Regions from separate parts of the Afifella sp. JA880 genome, predicted to be linked through region 1. Evidence: predicted binding sites of a transcription regulator. Region 1 holds the regulator's gene; the other holds the start of a gene.
The links. Region 1 encodes LexA, which represses DNA repair genes until DNA is damaged. Its sites were predicted from a motif close to TGTTCNNNNTGTGTTCNG; they were not measured.

Region 1 (15,072 bases):
CCGTCAATCAGGCGATCTACGGGCAGATCGTTGGAGAAAGCCAGCAATAACATGCAAGTCGAGCCAGCCTTCGGCGCCTTCGAGCAGCTTTACAGCGAGGGCAAAGCGCAACTGCTTTACACCCGTCTCGTTGCCGATCTCGAGACACCCGTCTCCGCCTTTCTGAAGCTCGCCGCCGGGCGCGCCAATTCCTTCCTCCTGGAATCGGTCGAAGGCGGTGCCGTGCGGGGGCGCTATTCGATGATCGGGCTTCAACCTGATCTCATATTCAAGGCGGAGGGAAGCCAGGCCGCAATCGCACACGCGCCCGATCTTGATGATTTTACCCCACTCGACGAACCGCCACTGCAGGCTCTGCGCGCCCTCCTTGCCGAAAGCCGGGTCGATGTGCCGGAGGATCTGCCTTCGATGGGCGCCGGCGTCTTCGGCTATCTCGGGTACGACATGGTGCGTCAGATGGAGCGTTTGCCGAACGTTCCACCGGACAGCCTCAACCTGCCTGATGCCGTCTTGATGCGTCCGCAGGCCGTTGTCGTCTTCGATGCGGTCAAGGATGAGCTCACCGTCGTCACGCCCGTCAGGCCGACACCCGGCGTCGCGGCGCGGGCGGCGTATGAAACGGCCGTCAATCTGCTCACGGAAATCGTCGACGCGCTCGATCGACCGCTGGAGCGCGGCGTCGAAACGGCCGACGTGCCGCTCGCTTCGGACACCACCTCAAACACCACTCCGGAAGCCTACAAAGAGAAGGTTCGCCGCGCGAAGGAATATATCGCCGCCGGAGACATCTTTCAGGTGGTGCTGTCGCAGCGTTTCGAAACGCCCTTCCCGCTTCCCGCCTTCTCGCTCTACCGCGCTCTGCGGCGGGTCAATCCGGCACCGTTTCTGTATTTTCTCGATTTCGGCGGCTTCTCCATCGTCGGCTCGAGCCCGGAGATCCTGGTGCGGGCGCGCGCCGGCAAGGTCACCATCCGGCCGATCGCAGGCACGAGACCACGCGGCGCCACTGCGGCGGAGGATAAGCGCCTCGGCGAAGAGCTTCTGGCAGACCCGAAGGAACTCGCGGAGCATCTCATGCTCCTAGATCTCGGGCGCAACGATGTCGGGCGGGTCGCCGAGATCGGTTCGGTGCACGTGACCGACAAATTTTTCCTCGAGCATTACAGCCAGGTGATGCACATCGTCTCCAACGTGGAAGGCGATCTGCGCAAGGATTGCGACGCGATCGATGCCCTCGCCGGCGGCTTTCCGGCCGGCACCGTTTCCGGAGCACCAAAAATCCGGGCGATGCAGATCATAGACGAGCTGGAGGAATCGAAGCGCGGTCCTTACGCCGGCTGCGTCGGCTATTTCACGGCCGACGGTGACATGGATACCTGCATCGTCTTGAGAACCGCGGTCGTCAAAGATGACACCATCTATGTTCAGGCCGGGGCCGGGATCGTCGCCGATTCCGATCCGGATTCAGAACAGGCGGAATGCGTGAACAAGGCAAAAGCGCTGTTTCGCGCGGCCGAAGAGGCGCGCCGCTTCGCCAACCAGGCCGGCCGCGGACAATAGCGCGTCTCCGGCGTCTGAGCGGCCACTTGCATCCGTGCGGCGCGGCGTTTCTTGACCACCGCGCCCTCCCCGCCTAATCCGTGCAGATGACAGACAAACGCGAGCCGCCCATGCTCATCGTCATCGATAACTACGATTCTTTCACCTGGAATCTCGTGCATTACCTTGGCGAACTCGGCGCCGAGACAAAGGTTCTGCGCAATGACGAATGGTCGACGGAAGACGTGCTCGCTGCCAAGCCCGAAGGCATCATTCTCTCCCCCGGCCCGTGCACCCCGAACGAAGCCGGCGTTTCGCTGGACTTGATCAAGAAGGCGAACGGCCAGATGCCGATCTTCGGCGTGTGCCTCGGCCATCAGGCGATTGGTCAGGCCTATGGTGGCGAAGTGGTGCGCGCACCGTCTCTCATGCATGGCAAGCTGTCCCTTATCGAACATGAGGGCGCGGGCGTGTTTCACGGCATCAACGGACCGTTCCAGGCGACCCGCTATCACTCTCTCACCATCTTGCCGGAGAGTATGCCGGAGAGCCTCGAGGTGACGGCGCATACAGCCGATGGCGTGATCATGGGCGTGCAGCACCGGTCTCATCCGGTCTACGGGGTGCAGTTTCACCCCGAGAGCATCGCCTCCGAACACGGTCATCGCATTCTGGACAATTTCCTGAAGCTCGCCGCAAGTTTCCGTCAGACGACGGGCGCGGCAGACGCCAGCCCCAAGGTGCTCTCATGAGCGATCTCAAGCCGCTGATTGCCAAGCTGGCCAATCGTGAAAGCCTGACCGAAGCCGAAGCGCAGCAGGCCTTCGACGTGATGATGTCGGGCGAAGCGACGCCGACACAGATCGGTGCCGTCTTGATGGGCCTCAGAGTGCGCGGTGAAACGATCGAGGAGATCGCCGGCGCCGTCACATCGATGCGCTCTCGCATGACGCCGGTCGAGGCTCCCGAAGGCGCCATCGATATCGTCGGCACGGGCGGCGATGCCTCCGGCACGTATAACATCTCGACGGGTGCAGCGCTCGTCGTTGCGGGTGTCGGCGTTCCTGTCGCCAAGCACGGCAACCGCGCCCTTTCCTCCCGCTCGGGTGCCGCCGACTGCCTCACGGCACTCGGCGTCAATGTCGATCTCAAGCCCGAAGGTATCGCACGCTGTATCCGCGAGGCCGGCATCGGCTTCATGTTCGCGCCGAACCATCATGCCGCCATGCGCCATGTCGGTCCCTCACGCGTCGAAATCGGCACGCGAACGATCTTCAACATCCTCGGACCCCTTGCAAATCCGGCGAAAGTGAAGCGCTACATGCTCGGGGTTTACTCTAAGGAATGGGTCGAACCCATTGCCAACGCGCTAAAAAATCTCGGCGCGGAAACGGCATGGGTGGTGCACGGCACCTATGGGGATGCCGGCGGCATCGACGAGGTGTCGACCACCGGACGCACCTATGTCGCGGAGCTCAAGGAAGGGCATGTCCGCACCTTCGAGGTCCATCCGCAGGATTTCGATGTCAAAGAAGCGCTGCCGGAGGATCTGAAAGGCGGCACGGCAGAGGAAAACGCGGCCGCCCTGCGCGATCTTCTCGACGGTGAGCTCGGTCCTTACCGCGATGTGGTCGTTGCCAATGCCGCAGCCGCTCTGATCGTCGCCGGCAAGTCCGAGCTCGTCGAGGAAGCCGCCGACATGGCCGAGGAATCGATCGATTCCGGTAAGGCAAAAGCTGCGCTCGAAGCGCTCCTGCGTGTCTCCAACGAAACGGCCCCAGCCTCGTGAACGACATCCTCAAGAAAATCGAAGGCTACAAGCGGCAAGAGATCGAAGCCGCGGAGGCTGCCATCCCGCTTCAGGAGCTCAAAGCCCGCCTCGCCGATCAGGAAGCGCCGCGCGGTTTTCTGGCCGCTCTGCGTCGCAAGGCAGAGGCAGACCAGCCTGGCCTCATTGCCGAGATCAAAAAAGCGAGCCCGTCAAAGGGACTGATCAGGCCGGATTTCAATCCGCCTGAACTTGCACAAGCCTATCAGGACGGCGGCGCCGCCTGTCTTTCCGTTCTGACCGATGCCCCGTCCTTCCAGGGGGCGCCAGAATTTCTGACCTCGGCACGCGCGGCCGTCTCCCTGCCGGCGTTGCGCAAGGACTTCATGTTCACGCCCTATCAGGTGGCTGAGGCACGCGCCTGGGGGGCGGACTGCATCTTGATCATCATGGCTGCGGTCTCCGACGATGAAGCAAAAGCCCTCGAAGACAGCGTCTTCGAATATGGCATGGATGTGCTTATCGAAGTCCATAACGAGCCGGAGCTCGAGCGCGCGCTCACCCTCGCTTCGCCGATGATCGGGATCAACAACCGGGATCTGCGCAGCTTTCACACCGATCTGACGACTTCCGAACGGCTTGCGAAACTGATTCCGGAAGATCGGCTAATTGTCGGAGAAAGCGGTATTTTTTCGCCTGCGGATATCGCTCGCCTGAAAGCCTGCCGCATCCACGCCTTCCTCGTCGGCGAAAGCCTGATGCGCTCCGACGACGTGGCCGAGGCAACCCGCCGGCTCCTCGCCTCGCCGGCTCCGCAGGCCGCCAAATGAAAGATCACCTCACCCATCTTTCCGACGATGGGCGCGCGGAAATGGTCGATGTCGGAGACAAGGCGGTGACGACGCGCATCGCCGTCGCGAGCGGAAGCGTTCGCATGGCGCCGGAGACACTGCGCCTCATTCGCGAGGGCGACATGAAGAAGGGCGACGTCATCGCGACCGCGCGTATTGCGGGCGTGATGGCTGCCAAGCGCACTTCCGATCTCATCCCGCTCTGTCATCCTCTGGCTTTGTCGAAGATCGCCGTCGATATTCTGCCCGACGAGAAGCTTCCCGGCCTTCGGGTGCGTGCGATGGCACGTGTGGATGCCAAGACGGGGGTCGAAATGGAAGCGCTCACAGCGGTTTCCGTCGCCTGTCTCACCATCTACGACATGGCGAAGGCCGTCGACCGGGCCATGACGATTGGCGATATTCGCCTGGAGGAGAAGAGCGGCGGCGCTTCCGGCGATTGGCGTTCCGACCCATGAGCCTGATTTCGGTCGAAGATGCCGTTGCCCGCATGCTCAAAGGCGTCACGCGCCTCGGGGAAGAGAGTGTCCCCCTGACGGAAGCACGCGGCCGGGTGCTTGCGCGCGATCTTGCAGCGAGACGTAACCAACCGCCGTTCCGTGCGTCTGCGATGGATGGCTATGCCGTACGCGCTCAGGATACGCCCTCAGGCGCATGGCTGCGCCAGATCGGCGAAGCACGCGCGGGCTCCCATTTTGCCGGAACTCTTGGCATGGGGGAGACGGTTCGCATCTTCACCGGAGCGCCTGTCCCCGACGGGGCCGATGCCATCCTCATTCAGGAAAACGCCGGCGCCGACGGCGACCGCATCGAGGTTCTGGAGCCGGTGGCGGCAGGCCGGCACATACGCGCCGCGGCCTTCGACTTCCGGGAGGGCGAGACGCTTCTTCATGCCGGACGCCGGATCGGGACGCGCGAAACGGCGCTTGCTGCAGCGATGAACCATGCAATCGTTCCGGTACGCCAGAGGCCAATCGTGGCCATCCTTTCGACCGGCGACGAACTCGTCGAACCCGGAGAAGAGCCAGGCCCAGACCAGATCGTCTCCTCGAACGGCGTGGCGATTGCCTCGATGGTTGTGGCCTGTGGCGGTCTCGCACGCGATCTCGGCGTCGCCGTCGACGACAAACAGGCGATTGCCGATGCTGCAGCAGGCGCGGCGGATGCCGATATCCTGGTGGTGATCGGTGGCGCCTCGGTCGGCGACCACGATCTCGTCCAACCGGCGCTCGCCGAGCAAGGTCTCAAGGTCGATTTCTGGCGGGTCGCCATGCGGCCGGGCAAACCGGTCATGTTCGGTACGCTCGGGCGCACCCGGGTGCTCGGCCTGCCCGGAAACCCCGTCTCCGCCCTCATTTGCGCACTCGTCTTTTTGAAGCCTCTTATCGGGGCGATGCAGGGTGCCGAAGGCGGCGAGCCAACACGCCTGTTGCCACTTGCAGCAGCGTTGCCTGAGGTCGGCAACCGCCAGCAATATCTACGGGCGCGCTTCGTTGAGTGGCAGGGGCGGACAGCCGTCACCGTCGCTGACGAGCAGGATTCGTCTCTTCTTGCGACGCTTGCCCGTTCGGACGCCCTCATCATTCGCTCTCCCTTTGCTCCAGCGGCCCGGGCCGGCGATGTGGTTGCCGTCATCGATCTCGCGCAAGCCCTCTCGTAACCTCCCGCACGGCCCCCAAGACTTGTGGAACACGCCATGAACAGGTAGTGTGCGTTCGTGATTTGTACACGAGACGCGACTCGCATCGCGAGGGGACGGCAATGCTGACAAAGAAGCAGCTCGAGCTTCTGCTCTTCATCAATGAAAGACTGAAGGAATCGGGCGTGCCGCCCTCGTTCGACGAGATGAAGGACGCGCTCGATCTGAAATCGAAATCCGGGATTCATCGCCTCATCACCGCCCTGGAAGAGCGTGGCTTCATCAAGCGGCTGCCGAATCGGGCACGCGCGCTGGAAGTTCTGCGCCTCCCCGATGCGGTCAATCCGAGTTTCGGGCGACCGCAGCAGCGAGGCTTCACGCCGAGCGTAATCGAAGGCCGGCTCGGCAAGGCGCCCCAACCCGTTGAGGAAGAAGCCATCGAAGAGAGTGAGCGAGGCGCGAGCGTCCCGGTCATGGGGCGGATTGCGGCCGGCGTTCCGATCTCCGCCATTCAGAATCAGAGCCATTCCATCGTCGTGCCGCCGGACCTCCTTTCGAAGGGGGAGCATTTCGCGCTCGAAGTGCGCGGCGATTCCATGATCGAGGCCGGCATTCTCGACGGGGACACCGTGGTCATTCGTCGTCAGGACAGTGCCGACAGTGGAGATGTGGTGGTGGCGCTGATCGACGACGAAGAGGCGACCTTGAAGCGGCTGCGCCGCAAAGGCGCATCGATCGCGCTTGAGGCTGCCAACCCCGCCTACGAGACCCGCATCTTCGGTCCGGACAGGGTCCGCATCCAGGGTCGCCTCGTAGGGCTTTTGCGCCGCTACTGAGCGCTTCTCAGCCTTTCTGGCCTCGACGTCATTTGAGTGCCGGCGACCCCTGCCACGGTCGCCGGATGGATGGGCGCGATGTGCGAAGGTCAAGGTGCGGAGCCACACCGTCCGGGGGGTTGATTTCCATAAAGAGAGCGTGCGCTCCATGGGTGGCGAGCGCGGTGCGGTCGATGACGATGCGCGCGGCGCAATCTCTTGGTGCGCGCAGCTGCGTGACGATAATCTCGACGCGACGACAATCTTCCGAAAAGGCCACCGGATCGGTGACGCGCGAAAGGGTCAGTCCTTCGGGCATCTCCAGAACGCAGGCTTCGGCGTCGCAACGAAAGCCTGAGGTTCCCGCGGCTTCCGCCTCGCCCTCCCGCCAGACATCGTCAAGGAAGGAGCCTTGCCGTGCACCGACGATTTGGAGGTGTCCGGCGACGTCACGGGCAGCAACCGCCCTCCCCGCCTCATCCACCAGAAGGTCGGGCCTGGCGCCGAGAAGCCATGCAAGCAGCGCCCCCAGCAAGAGTGGTGCGACGCCGTAGAGGCGCAGCTGCGAGCGCCAGAGGCTGAGCCACAGAAGCCCGCCGCACATCAGAATGAGCGCGATCGCGGGAAACGGCGGGACGATAACGGTGGCGCCCGACAATGACGCTACGAAATGCGCCGAAGCGAGGACGAGATCGATGCCCCAGGCCATGACGGTCAACGGCACGGTTTCCAGACCGAACGGCATCGCAATCAGGCTGATGAGCCCCGCCGGCATCACGATGAGCGAGACGAGCGGCATCGCAATGATATTGCCGAGGAGAGAGTAGGACGCGAGCCGTCCGAAATGGAAAGCCGCGAACGGCGATGTGGCGAGACCGGCGACGAGCGTGGTCAAGCAGACGGCACCGATCGCCACGACAGGCCTGCGGAGAAGCCGCGAGAGCCCGTGGGCGGGTTCAGCAAGATCCTGGCGCGGACGGTCGCGCCAGGCTTCCCAGGCTGCCACCAAGGCGGCGACGGCCAGAAAGGACATCTGGAAGCCCGGTTCGAGCACACTCTCGGGCTGGAGCGCGACGACCACGAAAGCTGCAATCGCGAGGTTGCGCAGTGAGAGAGCGGGACGATCCAGAAAAACGGCCGTCAGCATGACCGCAAGCATCACGAAGGCGCGGATCGTCGCCACGTTGCCACCGGAGATCGACAAATAGAAGGCGCCGACGGCGAGTGCTACGGCCGCTGCGATTTTTCGAATCGGGAGAACGAGCGCCATATGTTCCGACAACGCCAGCACCGCACGCACGAGCCAGAAGGCCGTGCCGGCAATCAGCATCATATGCAGGCCCGAAATCGCGAGGATATGCGCAAGCCCCGCGATCCGCAGAGCGTCGACGTCCGCATCCGCGATCTGGCCACGATCGCCGACGAGAAGTGCTGCCGCGATTGCGGCGGGCGGGCCTGCCACCGCGTCGGTGATCCGCTCTGCGATCGCTCGGCGGATGGCCGCAATCGCCAGGAACACATGGACGCCGCTCGGTGGTTCGACGACCGTCAGAGTGCCGAAGACGAAACCCGACGCGCCGATCCCATCGAAAAACGCCGCCCGAGCAGGATCGTAGCCCCCAGGGATCGCCGGGCCCGGCAGCGGTGCCAGCCGCGCCGCCCCCTTCACCCTTGCGCCAATCGGCGGCAGATCGGTGCGCAAGGTGAGCCGGACCCTGTGCGGCGTCTCTTCGGCCGAAAGACGCTCAATGCGCACCTGGTCGAGGACGACCCGCGGCGTTCGTTCAGCGCGGGTTTCGACAGCCACCACCCGGCCGGTCACTTCAGTGCTCAGCGGATGTTGGAGCACCGGCGCGCGAAGGCTTTCAACGCGAAGCTTGCCTGCGGACATCCCGGCCAGAAAACAGGCGAGGAGCACCAACGGATAGGCGCCGCCACCGCGCCACCACGCGAGGCATGCGGCACTCGCCGCAGCCAGGGCTGCGGGCAGAAGCGCGGAAAGCAAAGGCTCGCGCGGCAAAATGAAATAGGCGGCCGCGCCACAAGAAAAGCCAACCGCCAGGAAGAGAAAGCCGCGCCGCTCCTCGAAATCGCGGGCAGCCAGTGCTCTGAGATGCGCGGTGTGAGACGCCACGCCGTAGCGGAAGCGCCTGAGCCGGCCAGGCGGCACGAAGCCTTCGATACGGCGATCGTCCTGCGAAGGCCGCTCCCCATCCGCCGCGCTTGACTGTCCGCCGCTCGGTTCCATGCTTGCAAGCACCCGGCGCTGTGGCTAGACCGAGGCCATCTTACACGCGGGCCGGGCATCCACCAATCGCCCCGCCCTTTTGCCAGCCAAAACCACCATGTCATCTCATCCGATTACCCGCTTCGCTCCCTCGCCAACCGGCTTTTTGCACATTGGCGGCGCACGCACGGCGCTCTTCAACTGGCTCTATGCGCGGGGCCGCGGCGGTAAAATGCTGCTCAGGATCGAGGACACCGATCGCCAGCGCTCGACCGATGCCGCCATTGCGGCCATCCTGGACGGGCTCTCCTGGCTCGGCCTCGATTGGGACGGTGAACCGATCTCACAATTCGCCCGCATGGACCGCCATGCCGAGGTGGCCTGGCAGCTCGTTGAGAGCGGCCACGCCTATCGCTGCTATGCCTCCCAGGAAGAGCTGGCGGAGATGCGCGAGACGGCACGCGCCGAGGGTCGCCCGCCCCGTTATGACGGGCGCTGGCGCGACCGCGATCTGTCCGAAGCGCCGGAAGGTATCAAGCCGGTCATCCGCATCAAGGCTCCGCAGGACGGAGAGACGGTCATCGAAGATCACGTTCAGGGCCGCGTCACGTTCCCGAACCGCGACCTCGACGATTTCATCATCCTGCGCTCGGACGGAACGCCCACCTACATGCTGGCCGTCGTCATCGACGATCACGATATGGGTGTCACGCACGTCATTCGCGGCGACGACCATCTCACCAATGCCGCCAGACAGGGCATCATCTACGAAGCGCTCGGATGGCAGGTGCCGCAATGGGCGCATATCCCGCTCATTCACGGTCCGGACGGCGCCAAACTCTCCAAACGTCATGGGGCGCTCGGCGTCGAAGCGTATCGGGCGATGGGCTACCTGCCCGAGGCGCTCCGCAACTATCTCGCACGCCTCGGCTGGGGCCATGGCGACGAGGAGATCTTCTCCTCCGAGCAGGCGACGGAATGGTTCGATCTCGACGCGATCGGCAAGGGCGCGGCGCGCTTCGACTTCGTCAAACTGCAAAATCTGAACGGCCATTATATCCGCCAGGCGGACGACGAGCGGCTCGTTGCCGACATGCTCAAGATCCTCCCCGAGATGGAGACGCCGCCGGCATTTCCCGCAGAGTTGAGTGCGGCGCAGCGTTCGCAGCTCATGCAACTCATGCCGGGTCTCAAAGAGCGTGCGAAGACGCTGGTCGAACTGGCCAACAACGCGGCCTTCCTGTTTGCGGCGCGGCCATTGACGCTCGACACCAAGGCAGCAGGCCTTCTCGACGACGATGCTCGCCGTCGCCTCGGTCTTCTGCGCGATGCCCTCAGCCATTGCGCATGGGAAACCGATCCCCTCGAAGAAGCGGTGCGTAATCTCGCAGAATCTGAGGGCGTCAAGCTCGGCAAGCTCGCACAGCCGCTGCGCGCTGCACTGACAGGTTCGACGTCCTCGCCAGGGATCTTCGACGTGATGCTCGCCCTTGGACGCGACGAGACGCTCGCCCGCATCGGCGATCAGGCGAGCGCTGCGTAAGCTTCATGGTGGGGCGCTGCCACCTCAGGCAACGCCCTGCCCTTCACGTAAGCTCAGCGCCTGCTCTCATCTTGCGGTGCAGCGCAAAAGCCGATAGCACTCGGACAGCTAAACATCCACGACGCGGACTCTTCCGGGGGGAGGCGCAGCCCAAGTTGCGCATGCTGGAGTCTTGTGTCGATCCACAAAGGGGTGAAGTGTATGAGCGACTCCAAGGCGACCTTGAGCATCGGTAACGAGAACTGGGACTTCCCGGTTCGCGAGGGAGTAATCGGGCCATCGGTCGTCGACATCTCATCGTTGTATCGAGAAACAGGGCGGTTCACCTACGATCCTGGTTTTACCTCAACGGCCGCCTGCGAATCTGAAATCACCTACATCGACGGTGACGAAGGTACCCTTCTTTACCGCGGCTACCCGATCGAGCAGCTTGCCGAGCACGGCGATTTTCTCGAAACCTGCTACCTGCTTCTCTACGGTGAATTGCCGACGAAGGAGCAGAAAGCAGACTTCGACTACCGCGTCACGCACCACACGATGGTGCACGAGCAGATGTCCCGCTCTTTCCAGGGCTTCCGGCGCGACGCGCATCCGATGGCGATCATGGTGGCCATGGTCGGTGCCATGTCGGCCTTCTATCACGACTCCACCGATATCGCCGATCCGTATCAGCGCATGGTCGCATCGCTGCGAATGATCGCCAAGGTGCCGACCATCGCGGCGATGGCCTACAAATATCATATCGGCCAGCCGTTCGTTTATCCGAAGAATGACCTCGATTACGCGTCGAACTTCCTCCGGATGTGCTTCGCGGTTCCCTGCCAGGAATACGAGGTCGACCCGATCCTGTCGCGCGCCATGGATCGGATCTTCATCCTCCACGCCGATCACGAGCAGAACGCGTCCACCTCGACGGTACGCCTTGCCGGCTCCTCGGGCGCCAATCCGTTCGCCTGCATCGCTGCGGGCATTGCCTGCCTTTGGGGCCCGGCGCATGGCGGCGCCAATGAGGCCGCCCTCAACATGCTGCAGGAGATCGGCACGCCGGAGCGGATTCCGGAGTTCGTAGGTCGTGCGAAGGACAAGAACGACCCGTTCCGGCTCATGGGCTTCGGGCACCGGGTTTACAAAAACTACGACCCGCGCGCGCGCATCATGCAGCGCACCTGCCACGAGGTTCTCGAAGAAATCGGCGTCAAGGACGATCCGCTTCTGAATGTGGCCATGGAGCTCGAACGCGTCGCGCTGACCGACGAGTATTTCCTGGAAAAGAAGCTTTACCCGAACATCGACTTCTATTCGGGCATCACGCTGAAGGCCCTCGGCTTCCCGACGACGATGTTCACGGTTCTCTTTGCCGTCGCTCGCACCGTCGGCTGGATTGCCCAGTGGAAGGAAATGATCGAGGATCCAAGCCAGCGCATCGGCCGTCCGCGTCAGCTCTACACGGGCTCGCCGAAGCGCGATTACGTCAATCTGTCCGACCGGAAAGCCTGAGGCCTCCTCGCCTCACTGCGAAATGCTGGAAGGGCGGCCACTGGCCGCCTTTCCTTTTTGCGCATAGTCGAGAACGATATCCGCAGCTCGCTCGCTCGGCGTCTGGCCATCCGGCGTTTCCATCAGCGCATCGAGGCGCGCGAAACCGGACATCTGCGCCTCACGTGCCGGCCCCTCTTCCAACAGCGCAAGAATCTCTCGGGCGAGCATTTCGGGAGAGCCGGCGTCGTCCAGGAACTCAGGCACCGTATTGTCGCCGAGCACGAGATTGGCGAGCACGATCGAGTGCACGTTCAAAAGCCATTTGAGGCTGCGCGCCAGCCATTCCACACGGTAGGCGACAACCATCGGCACTTTGGCGAGCGCAAGCTCGAGCGTCACGGTTCCAGAGGCCGCGAGCGCGGCGCTCGCCTGTCGGAAGGCCGCGAGCTTTGCCTCTTCGCCGACGACCAGGTCCACCTTCACAGGCCAATCCGCCACACGTCTTTCGATCTCCGGCCGCAGATGGGTGACGGCCGGTAACACGAAACGCACGTCGGGCTTTGACTGCGCGATCAAGCGCGCCGTTTCACCGAACGGCTCCATCAGCCGCTTCACTTCGCTGAGACGGCTGCCCGGCAGAATGAGAACGTGCGGTTTGGCATCGAGGCCGGCCCTTTCTCCAGACGCCGGGCGAAGTTTCTCACGGTTTTCAATCAACGGATGGCCGACATAGGTGCAAGGCGGCCCGCCCAGGCGTTTGTGGACCTCCGGCTCGAACGGCAGCAGGGCCATCACGTGATCGATGTAACGCGCCATCTTGCGCGCCCGCCCCTTCCGCCAGGCCCAGACTGAGGGTGATACGTAATTGACGATCGGAAGATCTGGCAGCTGGCGCGCGATGCGCTTTGCGACGCTTTGCGTAAAACCTGGGCTGTCGATGATGACGAGAACGTCCGGCCGCTCCGCCACGATATGAGCGACAGTTTCCCGAACGCGGCCGATGATCCGCGGGAGGCGTGCAACCACCGCGGCAAAGCCCATCACGGCCACATCGCCGAGCGGGAACAGGCTCTCGACGCCAGCGTCTGTCATACGCTCACCCGCGACCCCGAAAAACACCGTCTCGGGATGCCGGGAGCGGATCTCTTTCAGCAGAGCGGCGCCGAGATGATCGCCCGAAGCTTCACCAACGACGAGGGCGATGCGAAGCGGACGCGCGGTCATGGGCGTCGGCGAATGCCGTAGAGAAAGAGCCTGGCCGCACGAAAGGTCGCGAACGTCTCATCGCGGCCAACGAGCATGGTGCGGCCCGCCTCGCATGCGATTCCGTCAAGGCCCGCCTCACGAGCCATTTCCACCGTCTCCGGGCCTATGGTCGGGATATCGAGCCTCGGGTCCTGGCTCGGCTTCATGCATTTCACCAGAATCCCACCATGCCTCGGGATGCGCTTCGTCAGCCGCATTTCCCGCACGCGTGACAAGAGGCCGTTGGTGCCTTCCGCACCTTCGAGCGCAACCACGCGGCGCCCGCATGCGACCGCCGCCTGCCCGATATCGAGATCGCCGATCATGCGCGCGGCCTCTGCAGCCTTGGCAAGCTCATCGGTATCGAGCGCCACCCTTCCCTCGACGAGAAGACCGGGCGGGCAGGCAAGTTCAGGTGCAACTGAAAGGGGATCGAGAAGCTCTACGCCGTACTCCTCGAAGATGCCGGCTGCAGATTTGAGCGCGCTGTCATCGCCGGAGCGAATGGCACTTATGATGCGCGGCATCAGCCGCAAAGCGCCGAAATCTGGACGGATGTCCTTGATCTCCGGCCGCTTCACAGCACCGACCATCACCACCTCTTTGCAATCGTGCTCCTTGAGCAAACGCTCCAGGCGGCCAATCTCACCCCACCGGATGCGGAAAACCGGGAAGCCGGTCGTCTTGCGCTCTTCAGCATCTCCGGCAAGGGCAAAGATCAACGGGTGACGCCCTGCGCGCGCGGCCGCCTGCGCCACCAAGCTGGGAAGTCCCCCGCCGCCGGCGAGGATACCAAGCGGGCCGCCCTTGGACATCTCCACCACGTTCAGACCTCGCGGCCTCCGCGCGGCGTGCAGATGGCGCGGCTTCCGCCCTCCTCGATGAACGAGACGATCTTCTGGACATTGGCATCGTCGGCGAATTCCTGCGCCACATCACGCAGGCGCTCGTGCAGCGTACCTTCCTGCGCGAACAGGAGCCGGTAGGCCCGCCGCAACGAATGAATGGCCTCACGCTCGTAACCGCGCCGCTTCAGGCCGACGATATTCAGCCCTCCGAGATTCGCGCGATTGCCGATGGCGGAACCGAAGGGGATCACGTCGTTCTCGACTGCCGACATTCCTCCGACAAAGGCATGTTCGCCGACACGCACGAACTGGTGCAGAGCCGCGCCGCCGCCGATGATGGCGAAATCAGCAATCGAGATATGCCCGCCGAGGAGCACATTGTTCACCAGGATTACGTCGTTGCCGATGATGCAATCATGGGCGACATGCGCTCCGACAAGAAGCAGGCAGCGATCGCCGATGCGCGTGACGAGCCCCCCACCCTCCGTCCCGGGATTGATCGTCACGTGCTCGCGAATAACGCAATGCGCACCGATCTCTAGCCGGCTTTCTTCACCCTGGAATTTCTTGTCCTGCGGCGGCATGCCGACCGACGCAAAGGGAAAGATTGTGGTGCATTCGCCGATCGTCGTCGCACCGTCGACGACGACATGCGAGCGCAGCGCGACACCGGAACGGAGTTCAACCCCGGCCCCGACCACGCAGAACGGACCGACTTCGACGTCTTCGGCGAGCTTCGCGCCGTCGGCGACGATCGCGCTTGGATGGATGGAAGCCACGCGCTACTCGTCGAGGACCATGGCGCTCACCTGCGCCTCGGCCACCTTCTTGCCCGCCACTTCCGCAACGGCCGCGTATTTCCAGATCGTACCGCGGCGCTTCAGCTTGTTGACGTGATACTCGACCGTGTCGCCCGGCGTGACAGGGTGGCGGAACTTCGCTTTGTCGATGGTCATGAAGAAGACGCGCTTCGGCGCCTTCGTCTCTGAGGAGAGAACGCAAAGGGCTGCCGCGGTCTGCGCCATGCCTTCGATCAGGAGCACGCCCGGCATGATCGGATATCCAGGGAAATGCCCCTGGAAATGCGGCTCGTTCATCGTCACGTTCTTGATGCCGAC
Region 2 (15,072 bases), 240 kb from region 1:
CCTGGTGCGGGATGATGCGCTTTTTGGCACTGCGCAGCTGCCGAAGTTTACCGAAGATCTCTATGCGACCGCAGCCGTCGATGACGATGAAGCCGCGGCCGCGCGTCTCTGGCTCATTCCGACGGCGGAAGTGCCGCTCACCAATCTCGTTCGTGAGACGATCCTCGAAGAAGCGGAGCTGCCGCTCCGCTTCACGGCGTTGACGCCTTGTTTCAGGTCGGAAGCGGGTTCGGCCGGGCGCGATACGCGCGGCATGCTGCGGCAGCATCAGTTCAACAAGGTCGAGCTCGTCTCCATCACCAGTCAGCAGGCGAGCTTCGAAGAGCATGAGCGCATGACGGCGTGTGCCGAAACGGTGCTCAAGAAGCTCGGATTGCCATACCGCGTCATGGTTCTCTCGACGGGTGACATGGGATTTGCCGCGCGGCGCACTTACGACATCGAAGTCTGGCTGCCAGGGCAGGGTGCCTACCGGGAAATCTCGTCGTGCTCCGTGTGCGGTGACTTTCAGGCGCGTCGGATGAATGCCCGCTACCGGGCCGAAGGCGAAAAGCAGCCGAAGTTCGTGCATACGTTGAACGGTTCGGGCGTGGCGGTCGGGCGTGCCCTGATCGCCGTCATGGAAAATTACCGCAATGACGACGGCTCGATCACGGTGCCGGAGGTGCTGCGGCGCTATATGGGTGGCGTGGAGCGGATCGGCGCATGAAGATTCTCGTCACCAACGATGATGGAATCCATGCTCCGGGCCTGAAGGTCGCGGAGGAGATCGCGCGCGCGCTTTCCGACGATGTGTGGGTGGTCGCGCCTGAGACGGATCAATCCGGTGTGGCGCATGCGTTGACCCTGAGCGATCCTCTGCGCTTGCGAGAGGTGGACGAGCGCCATTTCGCCGTGCGCGGAACGCCGACGGATTGCGTGATCATGGCCTCGAAGGTCGTCATCGGCGAAAAGCCGGATCTGGTGATCTCTGGCGTCAACCGGGGACAGAACATCGCCGACGATGTGAGCTATTCCGGTACGGTTGCGGGTGCGATCGAAGGGACGATCCTCGGGATTCGCTCCTTCGCTCTGTCGCAGGCGTTCGGGGCGGACACGATCGACGATCCGAGATGGGATTGCGCGAGAGCGCATGCCCCTGGGATCATCCAGCGCGTGCTCGATTTGAAGCTGGCGCCAGGCGTTCTCATCAACGTCAACTTTCCCAATCGAACAGCTGACGGTGTTTCGGGCGTGCTTCTCACGCGCCAGGGCAAGCGCGCCGCCGACTGGATGCATATCGACGAACGTCGCGACGGGCGCGGGCGGCCGTATTTCTGGATCGCCTTCAAGCATTCGAAGATGGAGCCGCCCCCGGAGACCGATCTGGCGGCGCTCGCGCAGGGCTATATTTCCGTCACGCCCTTGTCTCTAGACATGACCGATGAGCCTGCCCGCAAGGAGCTCAAACGCCATTTCACGGCTCCAAGCGGGGCAAAACGGGCCTCTTCGTGAACGACGATCCTGCAATCGAGCCAGATCCGGAGGCGCGGGTTCGGCTGGCCAGCCTCATTTTGAGGCTGCGTGAACTCGGTATTTCCGACCGAAAGGTGCTCGGGGCGATCGAGACGGTGCCGCGCGAGGCTTTCGTCCCAGATCTCTATCGAGACGATGCCTATCTCGATCGCGCCTTGCCGATCGAATGCGGACAGACCATCAGCGCGCCTTCCGTGGTTGCAATGATGACGGCGGCGCTTGAGCTCGAACCGCGTCACCATGTTCTGGAGATCGGTACCGGGTCCGGCTATCAGGCCGCCATTCTCGCCAGGCTTTCGCGCCGGGTCACGACGCTCGAGCGCTATCGGACGCTGTTGGAGCTGGCGCAGACGCGCTGGGATCTTCTCGGCATCACAAATATCGCGGGCATTGTCGCCGACGGGTCGAAGGGATGGCCGACACAGGCGCCCTTCGATCGGATCCTGGTCACGGCTGCGGCGGCCGTTGCGCCCGCCAAACTCGTCGCACAGCTGGTCGATGGCGGCATTCTCGTTGCGCCGGTCGGACCGGTCGACGCCGTGCAGCGGCTCACGCTTTTCCGTAAAGAGGGGACACGGGTGGATACCCGCGATCTCGGCGCCGTCCGTTTCGTGCCGCTGATCGAAGGAATTGCCCGCAATCTTTGATTTTCGGTTCGTTTTGCCGGCGTCCCTTAACGCCTTTTCAATGTTAATGCTTTTACATCACGTCAGCATCCCCAATGCCTGCGTGAGTTTGTTCGATGAGGTCATACCGTCAGTCTGCCAGCTTCTGGTTCACCCGCATTAGCGCGCTCGCCCTGATTACCGGGCTCGGTGCCGGGTGCAGCGCCGATGCCATACGTCTGACTGAGCCCATCTACACCGGCTCAACGGCGAATCAGCAGCAGACAATTACAGCCCAGGCGACTGCCTATCAGGCACCGCAACAGTTCGCGGCGCCATCGCCCGCGGTCCAGTCGCGGCAATTGCCGCCGCCATCCGGCGGTTATCAGACCGCCTACAATTATCCGGGTTCCGCTGGGGCGCAGCAGAGTTACTCGCGCGCGCCGACGAGCTCCCCGCAACAGCAGGCAGCCGCTCCGAAGCCCTATACGCCGCCGGAGCCTTATGCGCCGAGCGGTATGCCGAAGCCTCTCGGCAAGCTGAACGTCGATTCGCAGGGCGCGCCTCAGCCCCGCCGGGCGGAGCCTGCGGTTGCGCGGACCGAAGCCCCGCAGCCGCGCCAGCAAAACAACGTGGCCTCAAGCGGGGGCTATACAGTTCGCTCCGGTGATTCGCTTTGGAGTATCGCCCATGCGCATGGCGTCACGACGAGCGAGCTCGCCTCGGCCAACAACATTGAAGGCGGCAATATTCGCCCCGGTCAGACGCTGACGATTCCGTCCGGCGGCGGAACGCAGGTTGCGCGTGTCGATCCAAAAGACGGAACGATGTCGGATGCACAGCCGGAAGCCACGCCTGAGGTGCGGCCCGAAAAGACGCCCGTGAGCTACACGCCGCCGTCCGCTGAGCCCAAGGCTGAAAGCGCGGCGCCTGCAGCCGACACCACGGCCAAGTCTGGAGGCGCAGGCTTCCGCTGGCCGGTGCACGGGCGCATCATCGCGGAGTTTGGCAGCAAGCCGAACGGTGAACGCAATGACGGCATCAATCTCGCCGTGCCGGAGGGTACAGCCGTCAAGGCTGCCGAAGACGGCACCGTCATCTATGCGGGCAATGAGCTGAAGAGCTACGGCAATCTGATCCTCGTGCGGCACGAGGGCGGCTGGGTTTCGGCCTATGCCCACAACAGCGAATTGCTGGTGAAGCGTGGTGAGAAGATCCGGCGCGGTCAGATCATCGCGAAGTCCGGAATGAGCGGCAACGTCACCTCGCCGCAGGTGCATTTCGAGCTCCGCAAGGGAGCGACCCCGGTCAATCCGGTCGGACATATGGCGTCCGCTTAAGCGGGCGCCTTCCGGATATTCGGGCAGGGGTCAGTCAGCCGAGCGACTGACCCGTCCGCCCGGCGAGATCCTGAATGAACTGCCAGGCGACGCGGCCGGAGCGACTTCCCCGCGTCGTTGCCCATTCCAGGGCCTGAGGACGCCATTCCTCTTCCGGCATCGCGATGCCGAAGTGCTCCACGTAGGCGCGCACCATCGCCAGATACTGGGTCTGATCACAGTGATGGAAGCCGAGCCACAGGCCGAAGCGGTCTGAAAGCGACACCTTTTCCTGCACCGCCTCCGATGGATTGATCGCTGTCGAATGCTCGTTCTCGATCATGTCGCGGGGGAGCAGGTGGCGGCGGTTCGAGGTCGCGTAGAAGATCACGTTGCGCGGCCGCCCCCCGACACCGCCTTCGAGTGCGGCTTTCAGCGATTTGTAGGACGTGTCATCCGCGTCGAAGGACAAGTCGTCGCAGAAAAAGATGAATCGCTCCGGCCGATCGCGGATGGTGTTCATCAAATCGGGCAGTGTGTTGATATCCTCGCGATGGATTTCGACGAGCTTGAGAGGCGTCTCAGGGGCCTCGGCTGAGACCTGTGCGTGGACCGATTTCACCAGCGAGGATTTTCCCATCCCGCGCGCGCCCCAAAGCAAAGCGTTGTTGGCCGCATAGCCTTTGGCGAAGTGCCGCGTGTTCTCAAGCAGCGTGTCGCGGGACCGGTCTATGCCCTGCAAAAGCTCGATTTCGAGCCGGTTCACGTTCTTCACCGGGATGAGACGAGGCGGCTGCGGATCCCACACATAGGCATCTGCCGAGAGGTCGAGCGGCGGTGCCACGGGCGGAGCAAGCCGCTCCAAAGCACCGGCAATCCGTTCCAGGAGCGGAATGAGGTTTTGCGTTTGGTCTTGAGTCACTTGGGTTCACGTCCTACAGGCGGGGCGTCTCGGTAACATAAGGATTGAGGGGTCGACAGACCGCTCGTGCCGGGACCGGTTGCAAAGGGGCGCGCCACAGCTATAGTCCGCGCCGGTTTGGACCGACGGGTCCGCAAGCAAATTCCGAGGCCTTTATGTTCGTGACTCCGGCCTATGCGCAAGGCGCAGGCGCAGGTGGCGGCGGTGAGATGTTGATTTCGCTTCTGCCTTTCATCCTGATCTTCGTGATCATGTATTTTCTCATCATCCGTCCGCAGCGCCAGCAGGCGAAGAAACGGGAAGAGATGCTGAAGGCGATCCGTCGTGGCGACACGGTGGTGACCGGTGGCGGGCTCATCGGCAAGGTCACCAAGGTGATCGACGACAACGAGCTCGAAGTGCAAATTGCCGAAGGCGTGAAGGTGCGGGCGCAAAGAGGCCTCATTTATGAGGTTCGAGCAAAGGCCGAGCCGGTGAGCGGCTCCGCCGCCTGAGCCCAGGACCCGCCTTTTCATGCTCTATTTCGCTCGTTGGAAGATCGTTCTCATCGTCCTCGTCCTCGTGGCGGGGGTCATCGTGACGCTTCCCAATCTTTTTTCCGCCGCGACGGTGCAGGCCTGGCCGTCTTTCATGCCCAAGCGCCAGATCGTCCTCGGCCTCGATCTGCGAGGCGGCGCCCATCTGCTCTTGCAGGTGGAGCGCGATTCGCTGGTCAAAGACCGGCTTCAGACACTGGTCGGCGATGTTCGGCAGACTTTGCGTGACGAACGCATCGGCTACCGCAATCTGCGCAGCCGCGGAGAAAGCGTGACGTTTACGTTGCGCGAGCCGAGCGAAGCAGATCGCGTGATGCAGCTGCTGCGTCCGCTGACCAATCCTGTGCAATCGGGACTCTTTGGACAGGGGTCTGTGAGCGAGGTAGAAGTCTCTCGTGACGGCGCGCAGGTGACGCTGAACCTGACCGAGGCGGGACTTGAAGAGCGCACCCGCTCTGCGGTCGAGCAGAGCCTGTCCGTTCTCGGACGTCGTATCAATGCGCTCGGGACGACGGAGCCGACGATCCAGCGCGAGGGCGACGATCGCATTCTCGTGCAGGTTCCGGGCCTTGAGGATACGAGCCGACTGAAGGAAATCCTCGGCCAGACGGCGAAGATGACGTTCCATCTGGAATGCCCGGAGGGCGATGTCGTCTCCGCACAGCAGGGGCGTCCCCCCGCCGGATGTGAGATCGTCGAGCCGGCCGATCCCGATGATGGTCCGGTTCTTGTCGAATCGCGGGCCCGGCTTTCGGGCGATGATCTCGTCGACGCCCAGCCGGCATTTGATCAGCAGACGAATACGCCGATCGTCACCTTCCGCTTCAATTCCCGCGGCGGGTCGATTTTCGGGCAGCTGACGCAGCAGAATGTCGGGCGTCGCTTCGCGGTCGTCCTCGACAACAAATACATCACGGCCCCGGTCATCCGCTCCCCCATCCTCGGTGGTTCGGGACAGATTGAAGGCAATTTCACGGTCGAAAGCGCGCAGAACCTCGCCGTTCTGCTGCGGGCCGGCGCCCTTCCTGCCGACCTTACGATCGTCGAGGAACGGACTGTCGGACCCAGCCTCGGAAGGGATTCGATCGCAGCCGGTGAGATCGCCGCGTTGATCGGCACCGCCGGTGTCGTCGTGTTTATGGTGCTCGTCTACGGCCTCTTGGGCGTCTTCGCGAATGTCGCCTTGATCTGCAACATCGTGCTCCTGCTTGCGCTCTTGACGCTGTTGCAGGCCACGCTGACGCTTCCAGGCATTGCCGGCATCGTGCTGACGGTCGGTATGGCGGTCGACGCGAACGTGCTGATCTTTGAGCGAATACGCGAGGAATCGAAGCTGGGGCGGTCCGCGATCAATGCGATCGAGGCTGGTTTCAGCCGTGCGCTTGGTACGATCCTTGATGCCAACATTACGACCCTGATCGCGGCCTTTGCGCTTTTCGCCCTGGGTTCCGGTCCGATCCGTGGTTTTGCGGTCACTCTTGCTCTCGGCATTCTGACGACCGTCTTCACCGCCTTTGTTCTGACCCGCTTCATCGTCGCCGTTTGGGTTCGCTCGCAGCGTCCCAAGACAGTGCCGATCTGAGTATCGCTATGCCATTTCGCATCGTTCCCGACGAAACCACGATCCCGTTCATGCGCTTTGCGCGCTGGGGCTTCCCTGCCTCAGTGGTTGCCATGGTGGTGTCGCTCGTCTTGTTTTTTGTCGTCGGCCTCAATCTCGGCATCGACTTCAAGGGCGGCACGCTGATTGAGGTGCAAAGCCAGAGCGGAGCCGTCGATATCGGCGCTGTTCGGCAGACGCTGCAGCCGCTCGAACTCGGTGATTTCGAGGTTCAGGGTTTCGGCTCCGGCAACGAAGCCGTCATTCGGATCGCGACGCAGCCCGGCGGAGACGAGGCGCAGCAGGCGGCCGTGCAGAAGGTGCAGAACGCGCTCGGCTTCGACGCTTACAATTATCGTCGCGTCGAAGTCGTGGGGCCGCGTGTGTCCGGAGAGCTCGCCGAGACCGGGACGATCGCGGTCCTCGTGACGCTCGTGGGCGTGCTGTTTTACATCTGGTTCCGGTTCGAATGGCAGTTCGCCATCGGTGCCATCGCGTCGCTTCTTCACGACGTCGTCTTGACCATCGGGTTTTTCACGGTCACGCAGATCGAGTTCAACCTCTCTTCGATCGCTGCGATTTTGACGATCGTCGGCTATTCGTTGAACGATACCGTGGTGATCTTCGACCGCGTGCGTGAAATGCTGCGGAAGTTCAAGCAGACCCCGATCCGGGGCATCATCGATCTATCGGTCAATCAGACCCTGTCTCGGACGCTGTTGACGTCTCTGACCACGCTAATCGCGCTTGCCGCTTTGTTCTTCTTCGGCGGAGCGGTCATTCGTTCGTTCACAGCGGCGATGATCTGGGGCGTTTTCATCGGCACGTACTCCACGGTCTTCATTGCCGCGCCGATGCTGATCTTCTTCAATCTGCGGCCTGAGAAGGTGGCCCCGCCGGAAACCGCAAAGAAGCCCGCGACAAGCTGATGCCAGCGGGCGAAGACAGACAATCTGGGCCGCCCGAGGGCGGCCGTTTCCCGGGACGTGCACCTGTCGACGCGTATGGGAACGGCGGTTTCCGTTTTGCCGGCATGTCGCACCGCGGGTCGATCCTGATGCTGCCTTCGGCGATCCTCGGCTGGCATGTCACCAGGCCGGAGGAAATCAGCCTCGAAGCGCTTCAGCCGGCACTTGCCGAAGTCTCTTCGATCGAAGTCCTTCTGATCGGGACGGGGCGCAATCTCGTTCCCCTAGATCCGAAGGTGAAATCGGATCTCGAAGCTGCCGGTCTGTGGCCGGAAGTGATGGCGACGGGCGCGGCCTCGCGAACCTACAACATCCTGCTTGCGGAAGAGCGGGCGGTTGCTGCGGCGCTGATTGCTGTCGACGATCCGGAATGAAGCCCTAGCTCCGGCTCCATGGCCGAGCCCGACCCCACCCTTGTTGAGCCTGTGCGCGAGCGCGATCTTCCGCGCTACTACTCGGTGTTGTTCGCGCCGCAAAATGTGCGCGAAGAGCTTTTTTCGCTCTACGCCTTCGCAGTCGAGGCGGAAAAGGTCGCCGATATCGTGCAAGAGGCGACGCTCGGTGAGCTCCGTCTGACGTGGTGGCGCGATTCTCTCGATCTCGCGGTGGCCGGGCAGGCGAGCGGCTCGCCGATCGTCGACCGTCTGGCGTTGGCGCTGCGCGAGAAGGGGCTATCCGCCGACGGCCTTGCGGCACTTACGGAAGCGCGGCATGGCGACCTTTACGCCGATCCTCCTGCGACACTCGCCGATCTCGAAGGGAGGATGGGTGAGACGCAGTCGAGCCTGTTTCAGCTTGGTGGATTGTTTCTTGGTGGAGAGGCCAGCGAGCTTGCCGAGGCGGCGGGGCATGCGGGAATTGCTTATGGCGTCGCCATGAGCCTGTGGGACAGCGCACGCGCGCGGGCGAGGGGGCGTCTCGTCATTCCCGCCGAGCTTCTCCAGAGGGTGGGGCTCTCTCCGGAGGAGGTCTATTCCGCCGAAGTGAAACAGCTCGTCGCCCCAATCGACGAACTCGTCGCCTTCGGGCGTATGCACCGAAGCCGTGCAGGCGCAGCGCTCAAGCAGGTTCGCGGGGAGGCCAGATCGGCTTTTCTGCCACTGAAAGCCGCGGATGTCCTGCTTGCCCGAATCGGGCGGGATCCGGCGAGATTCCTCACGTCTCCTCAGCGGATGCCGGCACTCAGTTTTCTGAGCCGGATGGTGTTTGCCGGTTTCGGCAAGGGCCGCTGATCTACCTGAGTTTCACAGAAGACGCTTCGCCTCTCAGGCGGCCTTCCGCAACTCGTTGGCCGCAAGCCATCTCGTAAAATCGGCGAGTGCGCGCGCAGCGAGCGTGCGCTTGCGGGCCACGCCGCGCTCCTTGCCCTTCATCCTGCGTCCGTCCGCGTCTTGTGTAGGCGCCTCGATGTCCGGGAAAAGGCCGAAATTGACGTTCATCGGCTGAAAGTCGCCGTTCTCCTTATCCACGAGATTGCGACCGGTAATGTGGGCGAGGAGCGCTCCGTGGGCCGTCGTATCCGGAGGCAGAGCCGGTTGATCGCCAAGTGCCTCAGCGGCCGCGAATCGTCCGGCGAGAAGCCCGATGGAGGCCGATTCGACATAGCCTTCGCAGCCGGTGATCTGGCCGGCGAAACGGATATGGGGCTGCACCTTCAGGCGCATCGTCTCGTCGAGGATTTTCGGTGAGCGCAGAAACGTGTTGCGGTGAATGCCGCCGAGACGCGCGAATTCCGCATTCTCTAAAGCCGGAATCATTCGGAAAATACGGGTCTGCTCGCCGTATTTCATTTTGGTCTGGAAGCCGACCATGTTGAACAACGTGCCCTGCTGGTTGTCCTGGCGGAGCTGCACGACAGCCCAGGGCTTCTCCTCCGGCTTGTGCCGATTGGTGAGGCCGACCGGCTTCATCGGACCCCAGCGCAGGGTTTCAGCTCCGCGCGCCGCCATCACCTCGATCGGAAGACAGCCTTCGAAATAGGCCGTATCCTCTTCCCATTCGCGGAAATCGGCGGTCTCCGCTTGAAGTAGGGCTTCGATGAAGGCCTCGTACTGGGCGCGGTCCATCGGACAGTTCAGGTAGGCGGCCGTGTCACCGCCGGGCCCGGGTTTGTCGTAGCGGGACTGCATCCAGGCGATATCCATGTTGATGCTGTCGCGATGGATGATCGGTGCGATTGCGTCGAAAAAGGCAAGCTGGTCTTCGCCCGTCGCTTCGCGGATTGCGGTCGCGAGCGCGCCGCTCGTCAAAGGGCCGGTGGCGATGATGGTCGGCTGGTCGGGATTGGGCAGGCTGGAGATCTCGCCGCGTTCAATTCGGATCAAGGGATGATCGGCAATGGCCTGTGTCACAGCCTCGGAGAAACCGTCGCGATCGACAGCAAGCGCCGAGCCGGCAGGCAATTGATGGCGGTCGGCCGCGCGCATGATGAGCGAACCCGCGGCTCGCATCTCCGCATGCAGGACACCGACGGCGTTGCTCGTGGAATCGTCAGAGCGGAACGAATTCGAACAGACGAGCTCGGCGAGACCGTCGCTCTTGTGGGCCGGCGTCTCGACCTCAGGCCGCATTTCGTGCAGCACGACGGCGATGCCGGCTTCGGCGATCTGCCAGGCGGCTTCGCAGCCGGCGAGGCCGCCGCCGATAACATGGATGGGTCTCGTCATTTCGTGTCTCTCAGCTTCTGCTGCTTCGTTCGTCGCTGGGGGGAATATGTCGAATGCAACGCTTCACGCCTGTGCATGTTGACGCTTGCCAACGAGATCGCAAGGGGAGAGGCAGGGTGCCTGCGCGAATCCATATGATGCTTGTCAGGCAGTGCAACAATAGCCGTCCAAGGCGACAAAACGGGGGTTGAGATGGCGGGAAGTTCGAAAAAGGCGATTTATGCGGCGCTTGTCGGAAACCTGGCGATTGCCATCACGAAGTTCGGTGCCGCCGCCTACACAGGGTCCTCGGCGATGTTGTCGGAAGGCATCCATTCGGTTGTCGATACCGGCAACCAGGGGCTTCTTCTCTATGGGATGAAGCGAGCGTCTCGTCCGGCGGATCGCGCGCATCCCTTCGGCTACAGCGCGGAGATCTATTTCTGGGCCTTTGTGGTGGCGATCCTGATCTTTGCGGTCGGCGCTGGCGTCTCCGTCTATGAGGGCGTGCACAAGATAACCGACGCCAACGAGATCACGTCTCCATTCGTCAATTACATCGTTCTGACGCTGGCGATCGTGTTCGAAGGCGCGTCATGGACCGTTGCCTACCGCGAGTTTCGTCGCCAGAGGAACGAAGGGCACAATTTCTTCGAGGCCGTTCGCCATTCCAAGGACCCCACCGTCTTCACGGTGCTTTACGAAGATACTGCGGCGCTCCTTGGTCTCGTCGTTGCGTTGATCGGCGTGTTTCTCGCCAGTTATCTCGGCCTTCCGTGGCTTGATGGTGCCGCCTCGATCGGGATCGGTATTATTCTTGGGACGACGGCCGTGCTTCTCGCGATCGAAACCAAAGGCCTGTTGATCGGCGAGTCGGCGGCACCGGAAACGGTCGCTGCGGTGCGTGAGATCGTTGAGCGGGAGGAAGGTGTTCGTGAAATGAACGAACTCAGGACATTGCACCGCGGACCCAACGACATCCTGCTGGCGCTCTCGGTCGACTTTGAGGACGATATGCCGGCCGGGCGCGTCGAAGCCACCATCACGCGTCTGGAAAAGGCCATCAAGGCACGCATCCCGACAATCCGGCGTCTCTTCATCGAGGTGCAATCTGCGGGTGATCACAAAATTGCGGTCGAGGAAGAACGGCGGAGCAGTGCTGCGTCCCACTGAGGCGAGGAGCGGCCAGATGCGGCAGAATGACGAGCTTACCTTAGAATTGATATAAGTCAAAAGTAGCCCATCCCCTGCTGCTAGAGTTGGTCCGCGACCTGAGGCAGCGATCTGGGTCGCGGGCCTTGAACGCCAAAAGCCACGAGCCGACCCGACGGTCGCCGGTCGTGCTCGCCTTGACGTCTCATATCCCGTGGCTCTCTCGCAAATGAATGGAGAGCGCGATGACACGTTTGCTGGTCTCGCTCCTACTTACGGCCGGGCTAGGCACTGCGGCCTATGCTGCGGACGACCAGAAATTGATGGAAGACGCCAACGGCTTCTTCGATCCGATTCCGACGATGGTGCAGGCCCCCGAAAACAACGCCATCACCCGCGAGAAGGTCGAACTCGGCAAGATGCTGTATTTCGATCCGCGGCTGTCTTCTTCTCACCTTCTGAGCTGCAACACCTGCCACAATCTTGGCCTGGCCGGAACGGATCTGCAGCCGACCTCTGTCGGACATGGCTGGCAGCGCGGCCCCCGCAATGCGCCGACGGTTCTCAATTCCGTCTTCAACATCGCCCAGTTCTGGGACGGACGGGCGGAAGATCTGAAAGCGCAAGCCGTCGGGCCGATGCAGGCGGCGGTGGAGATGAACTCCACCCCTGATGAGGTGGTTGCGGTTCTGAACAGCATGCCTGAGTACAAGGATCGCTTCGACGTCGTGTTTTCGGGCGACGAGGATCCGATCACACTCGACAATGTCGCAAAGGCGATCGAGGCCTTTGAGGTGACGCTGGTGACGCCGGCTTCCCGCTTCGACCAATTCCTCGACGGCAACGCGAATGCCCTGAACGACAAGGAGAAGCACGGTCTCTCCTTGTTCATGGATAAGGGCTGCGTCTCCTGCCATTCCGGCGTGAATGTCGGCGGTCAGGATTATTTCCCGTTCGGCGTCGTGGAAAAGCCGGGTGCGGACATCCTTCCGCCGGACGATAAGGGCCGCTTCGCGGTGACGCATACGGCAACGGATGAATATGTCTTCCGTGCCGGCACATTGCGGAATATCGCGCTGACCGCGCCTTATTTCCACAGTGGGCAGGTCTGGAGCCTGCGTCAGGCGGTGCAGGTGATGGCGACGGCCCAGCTTGGCACGGAGCTCACCGAGGATGAAGTCGATTCCATGGTGGCGTTCCTGCACACGCTGACGGGCGAGCAGCCGCAGGTCGATTATCCGATCTTGCCGGCGAGCACGGACGAGACCCCGCGTCCGGTGCTGACCGTTCCGGGACAGGAGAACAACTGAGCCAAAGGTTTTCCGAAAGGCCCAACCCCGGGCATATGAGCGAAGGGCCGCGTGAGCGGCCCTTCATTTTGTCTGCTGTTTCTCTGCCGACCCGAAATCAGAACGGGATTTCGTCGTCGAGGTCGTCCTTGAAGGAGCCGCGGCCACCTTCCATCGGACCCGAAGAGCCGAAATCCGAACGTCCGCCCCGGTCGGAGGAGGGGGCGTCATAGCTGCCACCGCCGCCGCCGGCACGCGTGTCGAGCATGGTGAGGGCCGAATTGAAGCCCTGCAACACGACCTCGGTCGAGAAGCGTTTCTGACCCGACTGGTCTTCCCATTCGCGCGTCTGCAGCTGACCTTCGAGATAGACCTTCGAGCCCTTCCGCAGATATTGCTCGGCGATCTTTGCCAGCCCTTCGTTGAAGATGACGACGCGGTGCCATTCGGTGCGCTCGCGCCGTTCTCCGGAATTGCGGTCGCGCCAGCTCTCAGACGTCGCGATCCGCAGATTGACCACCGGACGGCCATCGTTCAGGCGCCGGATTTCGGGATCGGCCCCGAGATTGCCGATCAAGATGACTTTGTTGACGCTGCCGGCCATGAAATTCTCCCTGGTTTCTGGAGCCGCCGAGAGCGGCCAAAGGTTGCCCCTTTTCACTCAAGCGCCGCCGAACTGTAAACGGGCCCCTGCAAAGACGCTTGTCGCTGGATGCCGTTCACTGTATGTTCCCTAGCGACATCACGCAAGATCATCGGACGAGGGGCGGGCCTATGGAACAGAGATTGAGTGTCGTGACGCTGGGCGTTAGCGACCTGTCACGCGCGCGGCAGTTTTATGAAGATGGCCTCGGCTGGCAACGTGCGAACGCCCACGAAGAAGTGGTGTTCTATGATTTGAACGGTTTCGTTCTGGCGCTTTATCCGCGGACGTCGCTGGCGGCCGATGCCAAAGTCGACCCGGACGGATCCGGATTTTCGGGCATCACGCTGGCCTTCAATGCGAGAAGTCGCGAAGAGGTCGACGTCGTCTTGAAGGAGGCGGAGGCGGCGGGAGCCGAGGTCGTCAAAACGGCCGAGGAAGTTTTCTGGGGTGGATATTCGGGCTATTTTGCCGACCCCGACGGACATTTGTGGGAGGTTGCACACAACCCGTTTTGGACGATCGATGCGGATGGGCGTGTCCTACTTGGCGAATGATCGGCGTCCGAGAGCGCACATATCGCGAAGCGGGAAGGACGGGGTTTTTCCATCACTCCGGCTGCACTAAATAAGCATCGGGCGAGCCAGCCCGCATCACCATCCTCCGGAACGGCCATGACGGATCCGCAAAAGACGCTCTCCGTGCGGGGCGCGCGCGAACACAATCTCAAAAACGTCGATCTCGATCTGCCGCGAGACAGTCTGATCGTGATGACGGGCCTTTCTGGCTCGGGCAAATCCTCGCTCGCCTTCGATACCATCTATGCCGAGGGACAGCGGCGCTACGTCGAATCGCTATCGGCTTATGCGCGCCAGTTTCTGGAGATGATGCAAAAGCCGGACGTCGACCAGATCGACGGCCTGTCACCGGCAATTTCGATCGAGCAGAAGACGACGTCGCGCAATCCCCGTTCCACCGTCGGCACGGTGACGGAAATCTACGATTATATGCGGCTCTTGTTTGCGCGCGTCGGTGTTCCTTATTCGCCGGCGACGGGTTTGCCGATCGAAAGTCAGACGGTCAGCCAGATGGTCGATCGCATTCTGGCTTTGCCGGAGGGGACGCGGCTTTATCTGCTGGCGCCGGTGGTGCGTGGCCGCAAGGGCGAATTCCGCAAGGATCTCGCTGAATATATGAAGCGTGGCTTTCAGCGCGCGCGGATCGACGGAACGTTCTATGAGATCGCCGAGGCGCCGGCGCTCGACAAGAAGCTGAAGCACGACGTCGATATCGTCGTCGATCGTGTCGTCGTGCGAGCGGATGCCGGGAGCCGGCTTGCCGATTCTCTGGAGACGGCCCTTCGGCTTGCCGATGGCATCGCCGTCGCCGAGTTCGCGGATATGGGTGAAGGCGGGAAGCCGCCGGCATCGATCGTATTTTCGGAAAAGTTCGCCTGTCCCGTCTCCGGCTTCACGATCCCCGAGATCGAACCGCGGCTGTTTTCGTTCAACAATCCCTTCGGCGCCTGTCCGACCTGCGACGGGCTCGGATCCGAACTGCGCATCGATCCCGATCTCGTGGTTCCCGATCCGCGCTTGAGCCTGCGCAAGGGGGCGATCCACCCTTGGGCGAAATCGAGCTCGCCTTATTATCTGCAGACGCTCGAGGGGCTCGCCCAGCATTACGGCTTCAGCCTGACCGTTCCGTTCGAGGAGCTGCCGGAAAATGCCCGCCAGGCCATCCTGTATGGCACCGGCAAGGATAAGGTTGCTCTCGTCTACGACGACGGGCTCAGAAAATATCAGGCGAAGAAGACCTTCGAGGGCATTATCCCGAACCTGGAGCGGCGCTGGAAGGAAACCGACTCCGCCTGGATGC

Region 2: NYQ83_RS00720 (single-stranded DNA-binding protein) is a predicted target of LexA. The motif match lies at 13,268-13,285, and genes of this name have one in related genera.

Annotation. Positions count from the first base shown of each region.
Region 1 covers NZ_JAOANH010000001.1:364,453-379,524, forward strand. Annotated here, with positions in the region: gene NYQ83_RS01785 (peptidylprolyl isomerase) at 1-50, shown strand, start outside; gene trpE (anthranilate synthase component I) at 52-1,560, shown strand; gene NYQ83_RS01795 (anthranilate synthase component II) at 1,671-2,291, shown strand; gene trpD (anthranilate phosphoribosyltransferase) at 2,288-3,328, shown strand; gene trpC (indole-3-glycerol phosphate synthase TrpC) at 3,325-4,137, shown strand; gene moaC (cyclic pyranopterin monophosphate synthase MoaC) at 4,134-4,616, shown strand; gene glp (gephyrin-like molybdotransferase Glp) at 4,613-5,818, shown strand; gene lexA (transcriptional repressor LexA) at 5,920-6,633, shown strand; gene NYQ83_RS01825 (ComEC/Rec2 family competence protein) at 6,662-8,860, opposite strand; gene gltX (glutamate--tRNA ligase) at 8,958-10,382, shown strand; gene gltA (citrate synthase) at 10,584-11,879, shown strand; gene lpxB (lipid-A-disaccharide synthase) at 11,892-13,085, opposite strand; gene NYQ83_RS01845 (LpxI family protein) at 13,082-13,921, opposite strand; gene lpxA (acyl-ACP--UDP-N-acetylglucosamine O-acyltransferase) at 13,933-14,733, opposite strand; gene fabZ (3-hydroxyacyl-ACP dehydratase FabZ) at 14,737-15,072, opposite strand, start outside.
Region 2 covers NZ_JAOANH010000001.1:121,050-136,121, forward strand. Annotated here, with positions in the region: gene serS (serine--tRNA ligase) at 1-709, shown strand, start outside; gene surE (5'/3'-nucleotidase SurE) at 706-1,494, shown strand; gene NYQ83_RS00665 (protein-L-isoaspartate(D-aspartate) O-methyltransferase) at 1,491-2,162, shown strand; gene NYQ83_RS00670 (peptidoglycan DD-metalloendopeptidase family protein) at 2,258-3,460, shown strand; gene NYQ83_RS00675 (ATP-binding protein) at 3,495-4,361, opposite strand; gene yajC (preprotein translocase subunit YajC) at 4,517-4,855, shown strand; gene secD (protein translocase subunit SecD) at 4,875-6,479, shown strand; gene secF (protein translocase subunit SecF) at 6,488-7,426, shown strand; gene NYQ83_RS00695 (Mth938-like domain-containing protein) at 7,426-7,839, shown strand; gene NYQ83_RS00700 (phytoene/squalene synthase family protein) at 7,858-8,697, shown strand; gene trmFO (methylenetetrahydrofolate--tRNA-(uracil(54)-C(5))-methyltransferase (FADH(2)-oxidizing) TrmFO) at 8,731-10,131, opposite strand; gene NYQ83_RS00710 (cation diffusion facilitator family transporter) at 10,324-11,283, shown strand; gene NYQ83_RS00715 (cytochrome-c peroxidase) at 11,508-12,572, shown strand; gene NYQ83_RS00720 (single-stranded DNA-binding protein) at 12,670-13,155, opposite strand; gene NYQ83_RS00725 (VOC family protein) at 13,326-13,751, shown strand; gene uvrA (excinuclease ABC subunit UvrA) at 13,869-15,072, shown strand, end outside.